Regions from separate parts of the Pseudacidovorax sp. DMC4 genome, predicted to be linked through region 2. Evidence: predicted binding sites of a transcription regulator. Region 2 holds the regulator's gene; the other holds the start of a gene.

The links. Region 2 encodes sigma-54, which starts transcription at its own class of promoters, with help from an activator protein. Its sites were predicted from a motif close to TGGCANGNAANCTGCTTT; they were not measured.
Region 1: glnA (type I glutamate--ammonia ligase) is a predicted target of sigma-54. The motif match lies at 5,247-5,264, and genes of this name have one in related genera.

Annotation. Positions count from the first base shown of each region.
Region 1 covers NZ_JBQUYR010000002.1:405,339-412,773, forward strand. Annotated here, with positions in the region: gene ACT54X_RS05575 (pseudouridine synthase) at 1-558, shown strand, start outside; gene ACT54X_RS05580 (YncE family protein) at 594-1,589, shown strand; gene ACT54X_RS05585 (polysaccharide deacetylase family protein) at 1,579-2,400, shown strand; gene ACT54X_RS05590 (sterol desaturase family protein) at 2,428-3,411, shown strand; gene ACT54X_RS05595 (EI24 domain-containing protein) at 3,462-4,352, shown strand; gene ACT54X_RS05600 (competence/damage-inducible protein A) at 4,349-5,161, shown strand; gene glnA (type I glutamate--ammonia ligase) at 5,315-6,730, shown strand; gene ACT54X_RS05610 (hypothetical protein) at 6,898-7,395, shown strand; gene glnL (nitrogen regulation protein NR(II)) at 7,395-7,435, shown strand, end outside.
Region 2 covers NZ_JBQUYR010000006.1:266,003-273,437, reverse strand. Annotated here, with positions in the region: gene argS (arginine--tRNA ligase) at 1-1,691, shown strand, start outside; gene ACT54X_RS13440 (SPOR domain-containing protein) at 1,748-2,446, shown strand; gene ACT54X_RS13435 (thiol:disulfide interchange protein DsbA/DsbL) at 2,540-3,196, shown strand; gene lptA (lipopolysaccharide transport periplasmic protein LptA) at 3,369-4,040, shown strand; gene lptB (LPS export ABC transporter ATP-binding protein) at 4,037-4,813, shown strand; gene ACT54X_RS13420 (RNA polymerase factor sigma-54) at 4,896-6,488, shown strand; gene ACT54X_RS13415 (THUMP domain-containing class I SAM-dependent RNA methyltransferase) at 6,590-7,435, shown strand, end outside.

The DNA.
Region 1 (7,435 bases), on a different contig from region 2:
GCGGGGACGGAGTGCTCGCAAAAGCCTTCGACCTGGCCTTCGGTCTACACGCTGCTGCCGGATCCGTTGCGCCAGCGGCCGGTCAAGGGCGGTGTGGACGGGGTTCAGGCCGTTGGAAGGCTCGACCAGGACACGACCGGCTTGCTGCTGTTGTCGGACGACGGCAAGTTCCTGCACCGCATGGCTTCGCCGCGTCACCATGTTCCCAAGGTGTACGAGGCCGCGTTGAAGCACCCGCTGGATGAGGCGCAACTGGCGCGGCTGTGCGAAGGCGTGGTGCTCGATGACGATCCCAGGCCGGTGCGGGCGCTGGCCGCCGAGCGGCTGGAGGAGCGACTGCTGCAGTTGACGCTCGACGAGGGCAAGTACCACCAGGTCAAGCGCATGGTGGCGGCAGCAGGCAATCGCGTCGAGGCGCTGCACCGGGCGCGTGTCGGGCAACTGCAATTGCCCCCGGAGCTCGCGCCGGGCGAGTGGCGCTGGCTCACCGCCGCAGAGGTCGAATCGCTGTTCCAGGTCAAGAAGCTGACCACGAAGTCATCCTCTGCTGGGGGCTGACCGTTAGTATTTTTCGTCCCGCCTCCACAGGTTGAATCTTGCGCGCTCATTCCCTTCGTGCCGGCCGCCTCGCGGCCGTTTTGCTGTCCCTGGCCTGCAGTTGTCTGCCGGGCCTCGCGGCGGCGGCTCCCCCGCCCATCTTCGTGCTCAATTCGCTGGATGCGACCGTGAGCCTGATCGATCCCACCTCCTGGACCGAGATGCGCAGGGTCTCGGTGGGCAAGGAGCCTCACCACATCTACCTGACGCCGGACCAGCGCTCGGTCATCGTGGCCAACTCGGCTGGCGACTCGCTGACCTTCTTCGACCCGAAGACGGGCGAGATCCAGCGCACCGTCAACGGCATCATCGACCCCTACCAGTTGCGCTTTTCCCCCGACATGAAGTGGTTCGTCACCGCCGCGAACCGGCTGAACCATGTCGACATCTACCGCTGGGATGGCAGTAACCTGCAACTGGCCAAGCGCCTCGTCACCGGCAAGACACCCAGCCACATCTGGATCGATTCCAAGAGCACCACGGCCTATGTCTCGATGCAGGACAGCGACGAGTTGATCGCCGTCGACATCCCCACCCAGACCATTCGCTGGCGCGTCGCCACCGGGCCGATGCCTGCCGACATCTTCGGCGTCCATGACGACAAGACGCTGCTGGTCGGCCTGACCGGCGGCGAGGGCGTACAGGTGTTCGACGTGGCAGGCCGCGAGCCGAAGGCCGTGAGCATCCTGCCGACGGGCAAGGGCGCGCACGCCTTCCGGGCGGCGGGCGATGGCAAGACGGTGTTCGTCAGCAACCGTGTGGCCAACACCATCAGCCGCATCGATTTCGCCACCCTCAAGGTGGTGGCCAATTACGCCGTGCCCGGCGGCCCCGACTGCATGGATGTCTCCGCCGACGGCAAGCGCCTCTACGTGACCTCGCGTTGGGCCAAGAAGCTCAGCGTGGTGGACCTGCAGACCGGCCAGCTCATGAAGCAGGTACCCGTCGGCAAGTCGCCGCACGGTGTCTGGACCCTCGACCATGCGCGTTGAACGCCTGGGCCGCGCCGCCCGCCGCGTGGCTGTCGCGGTGGTGGCTGCCGCGGGCGGCGCATCCGTCGTCGCTGCGGCTGCGGCCGATTGCAGCAAGCCGGTCTACCTGACGTTCGACACGGGCCACATGGGCGTGGCGCCGCTGGTGGCCGATGTGCTCAAACGCCACGATGTGCATGTGACCTTCTTTGCCGCCGCCGAGCGCACCAAGGACGGGGGCGACAGCCTGGACGACCATTGGGCACCGTGGTGGAAGGCGAGGGCAGCCGACGGCGACGAGTTCGCTTCGCACACCTACGACCACGCCTACTGGCGCGCCGACCTGCCTGACGAGAACGGCCAGAAGCGCTTCATCATCCAGCCGTCGGCTGGACCGCAATCGGGTCAGCGCCTGACCTGGACGCAGGCGCAGTATTGCCAAAACATCCGCAAGTCCAGCGAGCGCCTGGCGCAGATCACCGGCAAGACGCCGCTGCCCTTGTATCGCGCGCCGGGCGGCAAGACCTCGCCCAAGCTTCTGGAGGCCGCACGCGCGTGCGGCTACATGTACGTGGGTTGGTCGCCTGCGGGCTTTCTGGGCGACGAGTTGCCCAGCGACAAGTATCCGAACCAGAAGCTGCTGGCCCAGGCGCTGGAGCGCATCCGCCCCGGCGACATCCTGCTGGCCCATCTGGGCATCTGGTCGCGCCAGGATCCGTGGGCGCCAGCCGTGCTCGAGCCGCTGGTTGCGGGCCTGCAGCAACGCGGCTTCTGCTTCCGCACACTGCGCGATCATCCTGACTACCGCGCCTGGATTGCGGCGCACCCCTGAGTCACGAACAAGGACGGAGAGCTTCCGATGGACTGGCATGCCTGGCTGACCGACCCGTTCGGCCTGATGCAACAGTGGCTGTTCGAAACCGTGGTCCAGCCGGTGATGTTCGCGGCGGGCATGGGCAACCTGCTGGAGGATGGCTTCGATGCCACCGGCTGGCTGCTGGTGGGCCTGCTCGAGATCGCCGTGATGCTGGCGATCTTCGCGCCGCTCCAGCGCTGGCGTCCGGTGGAGCCGTTGCGGGACCGCCGGGCCGTGCGTGTGGATGTGATCTACACACTGATCCACCGGCTGGGCCTGTTTCGGGTGGGGATCTTCTTCGTGCTGCAGCCGCTGTTCGACATGGCGCTCGGCCACGTGCGTGCCGCTGGCTGGGGCACGATGCAGCTCGACGCGCTATGGCCCGGTGTGACCGATCGGCCATGGGTCACCTTCCTGCTGTACCTGGTCGTGCTGGATTTCGTCGAGTACCTGATCCACCGCGGGCAGCACACCATCGACTGGTGGTGGCGGCTGCATGCGCTGCATCATTCGCAGCGGCAGATGACGATGTGGAGCGACGCCCGCAATCACCTGCTGGACGACATCATCCACAGCACCATCGTCGTCGTGGTCGCCCAGCTCATCGGTGTGCCGCCTGGACAGTTCGTCGTCCTGGTGGCGCTGACCCAACTCAGCCAGAGCCTGCAACATGCCAATCTTCGGCTGCACTTCGGTCGAGTGGGCGAGCGGTTGTGGGTCAGCCCGCGCTTCCATCGGCTGCATCATGCGATCGGCGTGGGCCATGAGGAGGTGGGCCGCCCCGGCGTGCTGGGGGGCTGCAATTTCGGCGTGCTCCTGCCATGGTGGGACATGCTGCTGCGCACCGCCAACTTCGATCTGCGGTATCTGCCCACGGGCGTCCGCGACCAGGTGGAGCCCGATGCCCAGGGCCGCCTGCGCGACTACGGCAGGGGCTTCTGGTCGCAGCAGTGGCTCGGCTTGCGACGGCTTGTGGGACGTGCCTGACGCACCCGGCTCCATCGAGGGCGCACGGGCAGCGGTTATGCTGCGCGCCGATGCGTCTTCTCGCTGATTCCTGCTGGCGCGCGGCCGCCTACTGCCTGCATCCGCGTGTCATCCTGCTGTCGCTCGTGCCGCTGGCGCTGATGGTGGCGGTCTCGGTGGGCCTGTCCTACTTCTACTGGGAGCCTGCGGTCGGCTGGATGCGCGGCGCGCTGGATGCCTGGCCCCTGCTGGCCGGCTTCTGGAACTGGCTCCAACGTCTTTTCGTCGGCGATGTCCGCAACCTGCTGGCGCCCCTGATCGTGCTGCTGGCCGCAACCCCGGTGCTGGCGATTGTGTCGCTGGTCGTCGTGGCGGCCTTCATGGCGCCCGCACTGACGCGTCTCGTGGCCGAACGGCGCTTTCCGACCCTGGAAAAGAAGCACGGTGCAGGCATGGTTGCCAGCGTGGTGCGCTCGGTGGCGCTGACGGTGGCAGCTGTGGTGGCCCTGCTCGTGTCGATGCCGCTGTGGCTGGTGCCGCCGCTGGTGCTCGTGCTGCCACCGCTGATCTGGGGTTGGCTCACCTGCCGCGTGATGAGTTTCGACGCCCTGGCCGAGCATGCCAGTGCAGACGAGCGGCGCATCATCGTGCGCCGCCATCGACTGCGCCTGCTCACCATCGGCATCCTGTGCGGCTATCTCGGCGCGGCGCCGAGCATCGTCTGGGCCTCCGGCTTGGTGTTCGCGGCGGCCTTCTTCATCCTGATTCCCGTGGCGATGTGGATCTACACGCTGGTGTTCGCCTTCTCCGCCCTTTGGTTCGCCCATTACGCGCTGGAGGCGCTGTCGCAGCTGCGGCGGGAGGCGGCGGGCGCTGGGCCATCCACACTGCTTCCGTCCGCGGGATCGCCGCCTGACGTCGCCCCGCCGGCCCTGCCTTCCTCCGATCCCCCCGCACCATGAGTTCCACTGAACGCCCCGCCTTCGGCCTGATCATCGTCGGCGACGAGATCCTCTCGGGCAAGCGCACCGACAAACACATGGCCCGCGTCATCGAATTGCTCGGTGCGCGGGGGCTGTCGCTGTCGTGGGCCGAATACGTTGGCGACGATCCCGCGCGCATCACGGCGGCCCTGCGACGGGCGTTCGCCGGGTCCGACATCGTCTTCTCAACCGGCGGCATCGGGGCCACACCCGACGACCACACCCGCCAGTGCGCAGCCGCGGCGCTCGGCGTGCCCCTCGCGCTCCACCCCGAGGCCGCCGAATTGATTCGCGAGCGTATGCAGGACACCGCACGCGAGCAGGGGGTGCCCTACGAGCCCGACCGCGCCGACAACGTGCATCGCCTAAATATGGGCGTGTTTCCGCAGGGGGCCTCAATCATCCCCAACCCGTACAACAAGATCCCCGGCTTCAGCGTCCGCGATGTGCATTTCGTGCCGGGCTTCCCTGTCATGGCGTGGCCCATGGTCGAGTGGGTGCTGGACCAACGCTACGCGCCCCTGCACCGTGAGGTGGCGATCGCCGAGCGTTCGCTGATCGTTTTCGGTGCGATGGAAGCCAGCCTCACGCCCCTCATGGAGGCGGTCGAGCGCGAGTTCTCGGGCATCAAGGTATTCAGCCTGCCCAGTGTGGATCACCCGAAGTACGGCCGCCACATCGAACTCGGCGTCAAGGGCGAGACGCGCCAACTTGAACCGGCATATGCACGCCTGAAACAAGGTGTGTCCGACTTTGGTGCATCAATAGGCGCAGAATTGGTGCGCTGAGTTGTGATGCATCATATCGGTGCATACGCTACTACCGCCAGCGTCAAACGCTGCCGTACGTGCCGCGTAGGACAACGAATGAAAATGGCATAGAACCTGCGTTCGTCCTGCTCGCAAATTTCGTCAACCCTTCCAATCCCCCAGGAGAACCTGATGGCAAAGACCGTCGCCGACGTCATGAAACTCGTCAAGGAAAACGAGGTCAAGTTCGTCGACTTCCGATTCACCGACACCCGCGGCAAGGAGCAGCACGTCACCGTGCCGGTTTCGGCCTTTGATGAAGACAAGTTCACCGCGGGTCATGCCTTCGATGGTTCCTCGATCGCCGGCTGGAAGGGCATCGAAGCCTCCGACATGCAGCTGATGCCCGACCCGAGCACGGCCAACATCGACCCCTTCTACGAAGAGACGACGCTGTTCCTGCAGTGCGACGTCCTCGAGCCCGCCGACGGCAAGCCCTACGACCGCGACCCCCGCTCGGTCGCCAAGAAGGCCGAGGCCTATCTGAAGTCCACCGGCCTGGGCGACACCGCCTACTTCGGTCCCGAGCCGGAGTTCTTCATCTTCGACAGCGTGCGCTGGAGCAATGAGGCCGGCCGCGTGTTCAGCGAGATCGACGAATACGAAGCCCCCTGGAACAGCGGCGCGAAGATGGAAGGCGGCAACCGCGGCCACCGTCCCACCACCAAGGGCGGCTACTTCCCCGTTCCGCCGGTCGACAGCACCCAGGACATGCGCGCCGAGATGGTGCTGGTGCTGGAAAGCCTGGGCATCCCGGTCGAAGTGTTCCACCACGAAGTGGCTGGCGCTGGCCAGAACGAGATCGGCACCAAGTTCTCGACACTCGTCGAGCGCGCCGACTGGACGCAGGTCCTGAAGTACGTGGTCTGGAACGTGGCGAACAGCTACGGCAAGACCGCCACCTTCATGCCCAAGCCGTACGCCGGTGACAACGGCTCCGGCATGCACGTGCACCAGTCCATCTGGAAGGACGGCAAAAACCTGTTCGCCGGCGACGGCTATGCCGGCCTGTCGGACACCGCCCTGTACTACATCGGCGGCATCATCAAGCACGCCCGTGCACTGAACGCCATCACCAACCCCGGCACCAACAGCTACAAGCGGCTGGTCCCTGGCTTCGAAGCGCCGGTGAAGCTGGCCTACTCGGCCAAGAACCGCTCGGCCTCGATCCGCATCCCCTTCGTCGCCAACCCGAAGGGTCGCCGCATCGAAGCGCGCTTCCCCGATCCCTCGGCCAACCCGTACCTGTGCTTCTCGGCCCTGCTGATGGCTGGTCTGGACGGCATCGAGAACAAGATCCACCCGGGCGAAGCCGCCACCAAGGATCTGTACCATCTGCCGCCCGAAGAAGACGCGCTGGTGCCGACCGTCTGCCACAGCCTGGACCAAGCCCTCGAGTACCTCGACAAGGACCGTGCCTTCCTGACCAAGGGCGGCGTGTTCACCGACTCCATGATCGACGCCTACATCGACCTGAAGATGGGCGAAGTCACGCGCTTCCGCATGGCTCCGCACCCGGTCGAGTTCGACATGTACTACTCGCTGTGATGGCCACGGGCGCTTCGGCGCCCGGCGGTATCGCGCACAAGGACGGCCCCCGGGCCGTCCTTTTTCTTTGGTGCGGGAACCGGCCTGCCGGCCTGTCTTCCAATTGCAAGACAATGTTGCGTGGCATCGCCCATGGCGCGCCAAGCTCTTTCTCTCCGGTCGCGATGATGAAACCCTACCTGCCTCTTCTTGTGTTGCTCGGCCTCGGCGGCTCTCTTGGCGTGCAGGCGCAGGAGCGCATCTGGCGCTGCGGCAACGAATACACCAACAACGCCGCCGATGCGCAACGCCGTGGCTGCAAGGTCGTCGAAGGCGGCAATGTGACCGTCGTGCAAGGGACGCGGCCCGCCGGCGCGTCCACCCCTTCGTCCACCGCCTCCCCGCGGCCCGCCGGCAGCGGCCCTCGCGTCGATTCGCCGGAGCAGCGGGCGCGCGACAGCGACGCCCGTCGCGTGCTTGAAGGCGAACTGCGCCGGCTGGAGGCGCGCCAGTCCGAACTGATGAAGGACTACAACAACGGCGAGCCGGAGAAGCAGGGCAGCGAGGCGCGAAACTACCAGAAGTACCTGGACCGCGTGGCCGAGATGAAGGCCGAGATTGCGCGCAACGAGGCCGACTTGGCCAGTCTGCGCCGTGAACTGGACCGCCTGCCGGCGTCGCGCTGATGGCCTTCGGTACGGTTGCGCGCGCCAGCAAGCGCTTCCA
Region 2 (7,435 bases):
TCAAACAGGACCTTCTGGCGGCGCTGGCCCAGGTGCTCGAGCAATTCGAGCCGGGCGCCGGCAGCCGGGCGGCCTTCGAATCCCCCAAGGTCGCCGCCCATGGCGACCTGGCCTGCACCGCGGCCATGCAATTGGCCAAACCCCTCAAGAAGAACCCTCGCCAGCTCGGCGAAGAGCTGCGCAATGCGCTGCTCGACACGCCTGCGTACGCGCGCTGGGTCGATGCCATCGAGATCGCCGGCCCCGGCTTCCTCAACATCCGCCTCAAGCCGGCCGCCAAGCAGCAGGTGGTGCACGAGGTGCTCGACGCCGGTGCCGCCTTCGGCAGCCAGCCGGTGCGCCCGGACGAGAAGGTGCTGGTCGAATTCGTCTCGGCCAACCCGACCGGACCGCTGCACGTGGGCCACGGCCGGCAGGCCGCGCTGGGCGACGCCATCTGCAACCTGCTGACGACGCAGGGCCAGGCCGTCCACCGCGAGTTCTATTACAACGACGCGGGCGTTCAGATCGAGACGCTGACCAAGAGCACGCAGCTGCGCGCCAAGGGCTTCAAGCCGGGCGACGACTGCTGGCCCACCGACCCTGACAACCCCGCCAGCAAGGCCTTCTACAACGGCGACTACATCCAGGACATCGCCGACGACTTCCTGGCGAAGAAGACCGTCCGCGCCGACGACCGCGAATTCACCGCCAACGGCGACGTCAACGACACCGAGAACATCCGCCAGTTCGCCGTCGCCTACCTGCGCAACGAGCAGGACAAGGACCTGCAGGCCTTCAAGCTGCGCTTCGACCAGTACTACCTGGAGTCCAGCCTGTACACCAGCGGCCGGGTCGAGGCGACGGTGAACAAGCTGATCGAGGCCGGCAAGACCTACGAGCAGGACGGCGCCCTGTGGCTGCGCTCCACCGACTACGGCGACGACAAGGACCGGGTCATGCGCAAGAAGGATGGCACATACACCTATTTCGTGCCCGACGTCGCCTATCACATCGCCAAGTGGGAGCGCGGCTTCCACAAGGTGGTCAACATCCAGGGCACCGACCACCACGGCACCATCGCCCGGGTGCGCGCCGGCCTGCAGGCGGCGGGTGTCGGCATTCCCGAGGGCTACCCCGACTACGTGCTGCACACCATGGTGCGCGTGGTGCGCGGCGGCCAGGAGGTCAAGATCAGCAAGCGCGCCGGCAGCTACGTCACGCTGCGCGACCTGATCGAATGGACCAGCACCGACGCCGTGCGCTTCTTCCTGCTCAGCCGCAAGCCCGACACCGAATACACCTTCGACGTCGACCTGGCCGTGGCTCAGAACAACGACAACCCGGTCTTCTACGTGCAGTACGCCCATGCGCGCATCTGCTCGGTGCTGGACAGGGAAGGCGTGGACGCCGCGGCGCTCAAGGGCACCGAACTGGCGCCGCTGGCCACCGAGGCCGCCCAGCCGCTGATGCTGCTGCTGGCCAAATACCCTGAGATGCTGGCCGCCGCCGCGCGCGACTTCGCGCCGCACGACGTCACCTTCTACCTGCGCGAACTGGCCGCGGCGTACCACAGCTATTACGACGCCGAGCGCATCCTGGTGGACGACGTGCCCACCAAGCGCGCCCGCCTGGCGCTGGTCGCCGCCTGCGCGCAGGTGCTGGCCAACGGCCTGTCGGTGCTGGGCGTCAGCGCGCCGCGCAAGATGTGAGAGCCCGCACAATCCCACCCCGGCGCGCCGGTGGCGCTGCAGCAGCAAGGCAATCCATGAGATCCAGACAACAGGGCAATTTCGCCATCGGCCTCATCGTCGGGCTCGTGCTCGGCCTGGGCGTGGCGCTCGGCGTGGCGGTGTACGTCACCAAGGTGCCGATCCCGTTCATGACCAAGACCCAGCCCCGCGCCGCCGAGCAGGACGAGGCCGAGGCCCGCAAGAACCGCGACTGGGACCCCAATTCGCCGCTGTATGGCAAGCAGCCGTCCAAGCCGCCGGCCACGCCGGGTGCGCCGGCCGGCGGCAATCCGCCCGTGACCACCGCCCCGCCGGTGCCGGCCATCGCCGCCCAGCCTGGCACCCCGCCCCAGGCCGCCACGCCGCCGACGGCCGTCACGCCGGCCATGCCGCGCGCGCCGCAGGCAGCCAATCCGCCGCCCTCGGCCGATCCGCTGGGCGACCTGGCCCGCGCGCGCGCCGGCCTGCCCGCCAGCGGCGGCGATGCGGCGTCCGACCCCTTCGTGTACTTCGTGCAGGCGGGTGCCTTCCGCACCAGCGACGACGCCGAGGCCCAGCGCGCCAAGCTCTCGCTGATGGGCGTGGAGGTGCGCGTCACCGAGCGTGAGCAGGCCGGCCGTCCCGTCTTCCGGGTGCGCGCGGGTCCGTACAGCAAGAAGGACGACGCTGACCGGCTGAAGGAACGACTGGACGGCGCCGGCTTCGACGCCGCCCTGGTGCGCGTCCAGCGCTGAGTGCCTTGCCCTGTTGCCGTCGGGCGCGGCAGATCGCCGGAACTCGCTGCCGCCCGACGTGCTCTGTGTCTGCATCCCTGTTGGAGAAATCGCTTGAAACGTCGTGACTTTTCGCTGGCCGCCGCGGCCGTGACGCTGGCCCCCCTGGCCCCCCTGGCGGCCCATGCCCAGACCCCCGCCTCCGCCTTCAAGGCCGGCAAGGACTACGTGACGCTGGGCAAGCCGGCCCCGGTCGATGCGCCGGCCGGCAAGGTCGAGGTGGCCGAGTTCTTCTCGTACAACTGCCCACACTGCGCTGCCTTCGAGCCCAAGCTCGAACCCTGGATCAAGAAGCTGCAGCCCTACGTGGCCTTCCGCCGCATCCCGGTGCCCTTCGTGGGCAACGACGTCGAGACCAAGCAGAAGCTCTACTACACGCTCGAGGCCATGGGCAAGGTCGACGAGTTCCAGATGAAGATCTTCCAGGCCATCCACGTCGACCGCCAACGCATCTTCGGCGACGCCGCCGTGATCGAGTGGGCCGGCAAGCAGCCTGGCCTGGACGCCAAGAAGTTCGAGGAAACCTTCAAGTCCTTCGGCGTCGCCGGCAAGGCCAAGCGTGCCAGCCAGATGACCGAGGCCTACCAGGTGGCCGGCGTGCCCGCCTTCGGGGTGGCCGGCCGCTACTATGTGGACGGCGACTTGGCCGGTTCGCTCGACCGCGCCCTGCAGATCGTGGAGGCCCTGGCGGCCGAATCGCGCAAGGGCTGAGCCGACGCCCCGCCCCAGCGCCCCGGCCCGCTTCGGCGGGCCTTTTCATTGCGGGTGTGCCGCGCGCCCTGCCGACGGTGCGCGCTACCGGAATGCAAGCGCGGGACATTCACCGCGGCCGCCGGTTTGAGACAAAGCCGGGCCTACAATCAAGAGCAAGTTCCGTGCCTTTATGACCCATCCCTCGCACTCCACGATCTCCCTTCCCTGGCGCCGCCTCGGCCGTGCCATGGTCCTCGTGGCCGCGCTGGGCCTGGCCGCCGCGGCCCAGGCCGAGAAGGCCGACCGCAACCAGCCGATGAACATCGAGGCCGACTCGCTGCGCTATGACGACCTGAAGCAGACCAGCATCTTCACGGGTCGGGTGGTGGTCACCAAGGGCACGCTGCTCATCCGCGGCACCCGCGTCGAGGTCCGGCAGGACCCGGAGGGCTACCAGTACGGCGTGGTCACCGCCGACCCGGGCCAGCGCGGCTACTTCAAGCAGCGCCGCGATGGCGGCAACGACGAGTGGATCGAGGGCGAGGGCGAGGTCATCGAGTACGACGGCCGCGCCGACACCGTCAAGTTCATCCGTCGCGCCGTCATGCGCCGGCTGACCGGCACCACCGTCACCGACGAGACCTCCGGCCCGCTGATCACCTACAACCAGACCAACGACACCTTCACCGTCAATGGCGCCCCGCCGCCGCCGGGCGGCACCCAGCAGCCGGGCGGCCGCGTGCGGGCCATCCTGTCGCCGCGCAGCACCGAGCCCACGCAGGTGCCGGCCCCCGGCCCGCGCACCGGCGCGCCGCTGCGCCAGAGCGGCTCGCTGTCGGGCCAGAACGGGGGCAGCCGGTGAGCGTCGCGGTGCCGGCGGGCGGCAGCCGGCTGCAGGCGCGTGGCCTGCAGAAGAGCTACGGCAGCCGCAAGGTGGTCAAGAACGTCTCGCTCGACGTGCAGAAGGGCGAGGTCGTCGGCCTGCTGGGCCCCAACGGCGCCGGCAAGACCACGTCCTTCTACATGATCGTCGGCCTGGTGCGGGCCGATGCTGGCCAGATCAGCATCGACGGCGAGGCCGTGGAGCACATGCCCATCCACCGCCGGGCGCGCATGGGCCTGTCGTACCTGCCGCAGGAGGCGTCGATCTTCCGCAAGCTGACGGTGCAGGAGAACGTGCGCGCCGTACTCGAACTGCAGGAAGAAGCCGATGCCCGCGGCCGCATGGCGCCCCTCTCGCGCGATCGCATCGAGCAGCGCCTGTCCGAGCTGCTGGCCGACCTGCGCGTCGACCACCTGCGCGACTCACCCGCCCTGGCCCTGTCGGGCGGCGAGCGGCGCCGGGTGGAGATCGCCCGTGCGCTGGCCACGCAGCCGCGCTTCATCCTGCTGGACGAGCCCTTCGCCGGCATCGACCCCATCGCCGTGATCGAGATCCAGCGGATCATCAGCTTCCTCAAGGAGCGCGGCATCGGCGTGCTGATTACCGACCACAACGTGCGCGAGACGCTGGGCATCTGCGACCACGCCTTCATCATCAGCGACGGCCAGGTGCTGGCGCAGGGCACGCCCTCCGAGATCGTCGACAACGCCGAGGTGCGCCGCGTGTACCTGGGCGAACACTTCCGGATGTAGCCAGGGTGCCTGTTTCCGCGTTCCGTCCTACCGGCATCTCTCCTGTGCTGCCCATGGTTGCGCAATCCGTGGGAGGCCGGCCATGAAGCAGGGCCTGTCGCTGCGCGTCTCGCAGCATCTGGCGCTCACGCCCCAGCTGCAGCAGTCGATCCGGCTGCTGCAGCTCTCGACGCTGGAGCTGAGCCAGGAGGTCGAGCAGATGCTCGACGACAACCCCTTCCTGGAGCGTCTGACCGAGGAGGCGCCGCGCGAGGAGTTCGGCCTGGAGGCGGCCGACGCCCCGGTGCCCCGCGACGAGCGCGAGGACGGCACCGACTACGCCGCGACGGCCAGCGCCAGCAGCACGTCGAGCAGCAGCAGCGACACCGCCGTGGCAGAGGCCGACGCGCCCGCCACCGAGAGCGTCGACGCCGAGCCCGACTGGGACGGCGACGGCACCGTGGAGTTCTCGCCCGACGACAGCGAATGGGGCGGCGACGCCCCGGCGCGCAACAACAGCAGCAGCCAGGACGACGACGAGCGCGCCGACGCCACCGAGCTGGCGCGCAGCCAGGAGTCGCTGCAGGCCCACCTGCACCGCCAGGCGCTGTCGCTGCGCCTCACGCCCGAGGACTCGGCCGCGCTGCGCTTCCTGATCGAATCGCTCAACGACGACGGCTACCTGGAGGATTCGCTCCCGGCCCTGGCCTCGGCCCTGGCCGGCGACGACAACGACGAGTTCGACGAGTTGATCCACCACTTCCAGGTGGCGCTGGGCCTGCTGCAGAGCCTGGACCCGCTGGGCGTGGGCGCGCGCGACCTGGGCGAATGCCTGGCCATCCAGCTGCGCGCCGGCGCCGACGCGGACGACAGCGACGAGGAAGACCAGGTCCGCAAGGTCGCCCTGGCCATCTGCAAGCAGCCCATGGACCTTCTGGCCAAGCGCGACTTCAAGCGCCTGGCCGTGCTCACCCGCAGCAACGAGGACCTGGTGCGCCAGGCGTCGCAACTGATCGCGCGGCTGGAGCCCAAGCCCGGGCGGCGCTTCGTCGATGTGGAGCGGCACGTGATCGTGCCCGACGTCATCGTCACCCGCAGCGGGCGCGGCAGCAACATCAAGTTCCGCGTGCAGCTCAACCCCGACGTGATGCCGCGGCTGCGCGTGCACGACATCTATGCCGGCGCGCTCAAGTCGCACAAGGGCGAGGGCAGCCAGGCCCTGAGCCAGCGGTTGCAGGAGGCGCGCTGGTTCATCAAGAACATCCAGCAGCGCTTCGACACCATCCTGCGCGTGTCCAACGCCATCGTGGAGCGGCAGAAGAACTTCTTCATCCACGGCGAGCTGGCCATGCGCCCGCTGGTGCTGCGCGAGATCGCCGACGAACTGGGCCTGCACGAGTCGACCATCAGCCGGGTGACCACTGCCAAGTACATGTCCACGCCCTTCGGCACGGTGGAGCTGAAGTATTTCTTCGGCTCGGCCCTGGGCACCGAGACGGGCGGCAATGCGTCCAGCACGGCCGTGCGGGCGCTGATCAAGCAGTTCGTGGGCTCGGAGAACGTCAAGAAGCCGCTGTCGGACAGCCAGATCTCGGACATGCTCAAGGAGCAGGGCATCGAATGCGCCCGCCGCACGGTGGCCAAGTACCGTGAGGCGCTGCGCATCGCGCCGGCCAACCTGCGCAAGGCGCTTTAAAGAGCCGCCGCGTTCCTGGCCCGTGCGCGGGCCGGGGCTTCCGATCGGCGTGCCGGCGAATCGCGGTGGCCGGCCACCTCATTTTTTCGGACGACGAAGCCGTGAACGAACTGATCCTTTTCCTGCCCTGCGCCGCCGGCGTGGAAGACCTCCTGGCCGCCGAGGTGCATGCCATCACCGGCCGCAGCGGCGACGACCTGCGGGTGCTGCGCGGCGGTGTGCGGGTGATGGGCGCCTGGCGCGACGTGCAGGCGCTCAACCTCAAGAGCCGGCTGGCGCAGCGGGTGCTGGTGCAGCTGGCGCACCGGCCCTATCGCAGCGAGGCCGACCTGTACGAAGCCGCCTCGGGCATCGCCTGGGAGATGTGGTTCCAGCCGCGCCAGACCTTCAAGGTCGAGCTCACGGCGCAGGGCAGCCCGCTCCAGAGCCTCAACTTCGCCACGCTCAAGATCAAGGACGCCATCGCCGACCGCTTCCGCGCCCGCGCCGGCGGCGTGCGGCCCAGCGTGGAGACGCGCTTTCCCGACGTGCGCGTCTTCGCCCACCTGACGGCCGAAGAGGTCACGCTCTACATCGACACCAGCGGCGAGCCGCTGTTCAAGCGCGGCTGGCGCGTGGACAAGGGCGACGCTCCGCTCAAGGAGACCCTGGCTGCGGCCATGCTGGCCGCCAGCGGCTGGTGGGATCCGGAGACCGGTGCCGTCTCCGACCAGCCGCTGTACGACCCCTGCTGCGGCAGCGGCACCATTCCCATCGAGGCCGCGCTCCTGGCCGCCGGCGTGCCGGCCGGTGCCTCGCGGCGCTTCGGCTTCGAGGCGCTGCTGCTGCACCGCGCCGAACTCTGGCGCGCGATGCGCGAGGAGGCGCTGGCTCCCGCCGACGCGCGCGCTGCGGGCTCGGTGCGGGTCTTTGGCAGCGACGTGTCGCACCGCATGGTCGACTTCGCG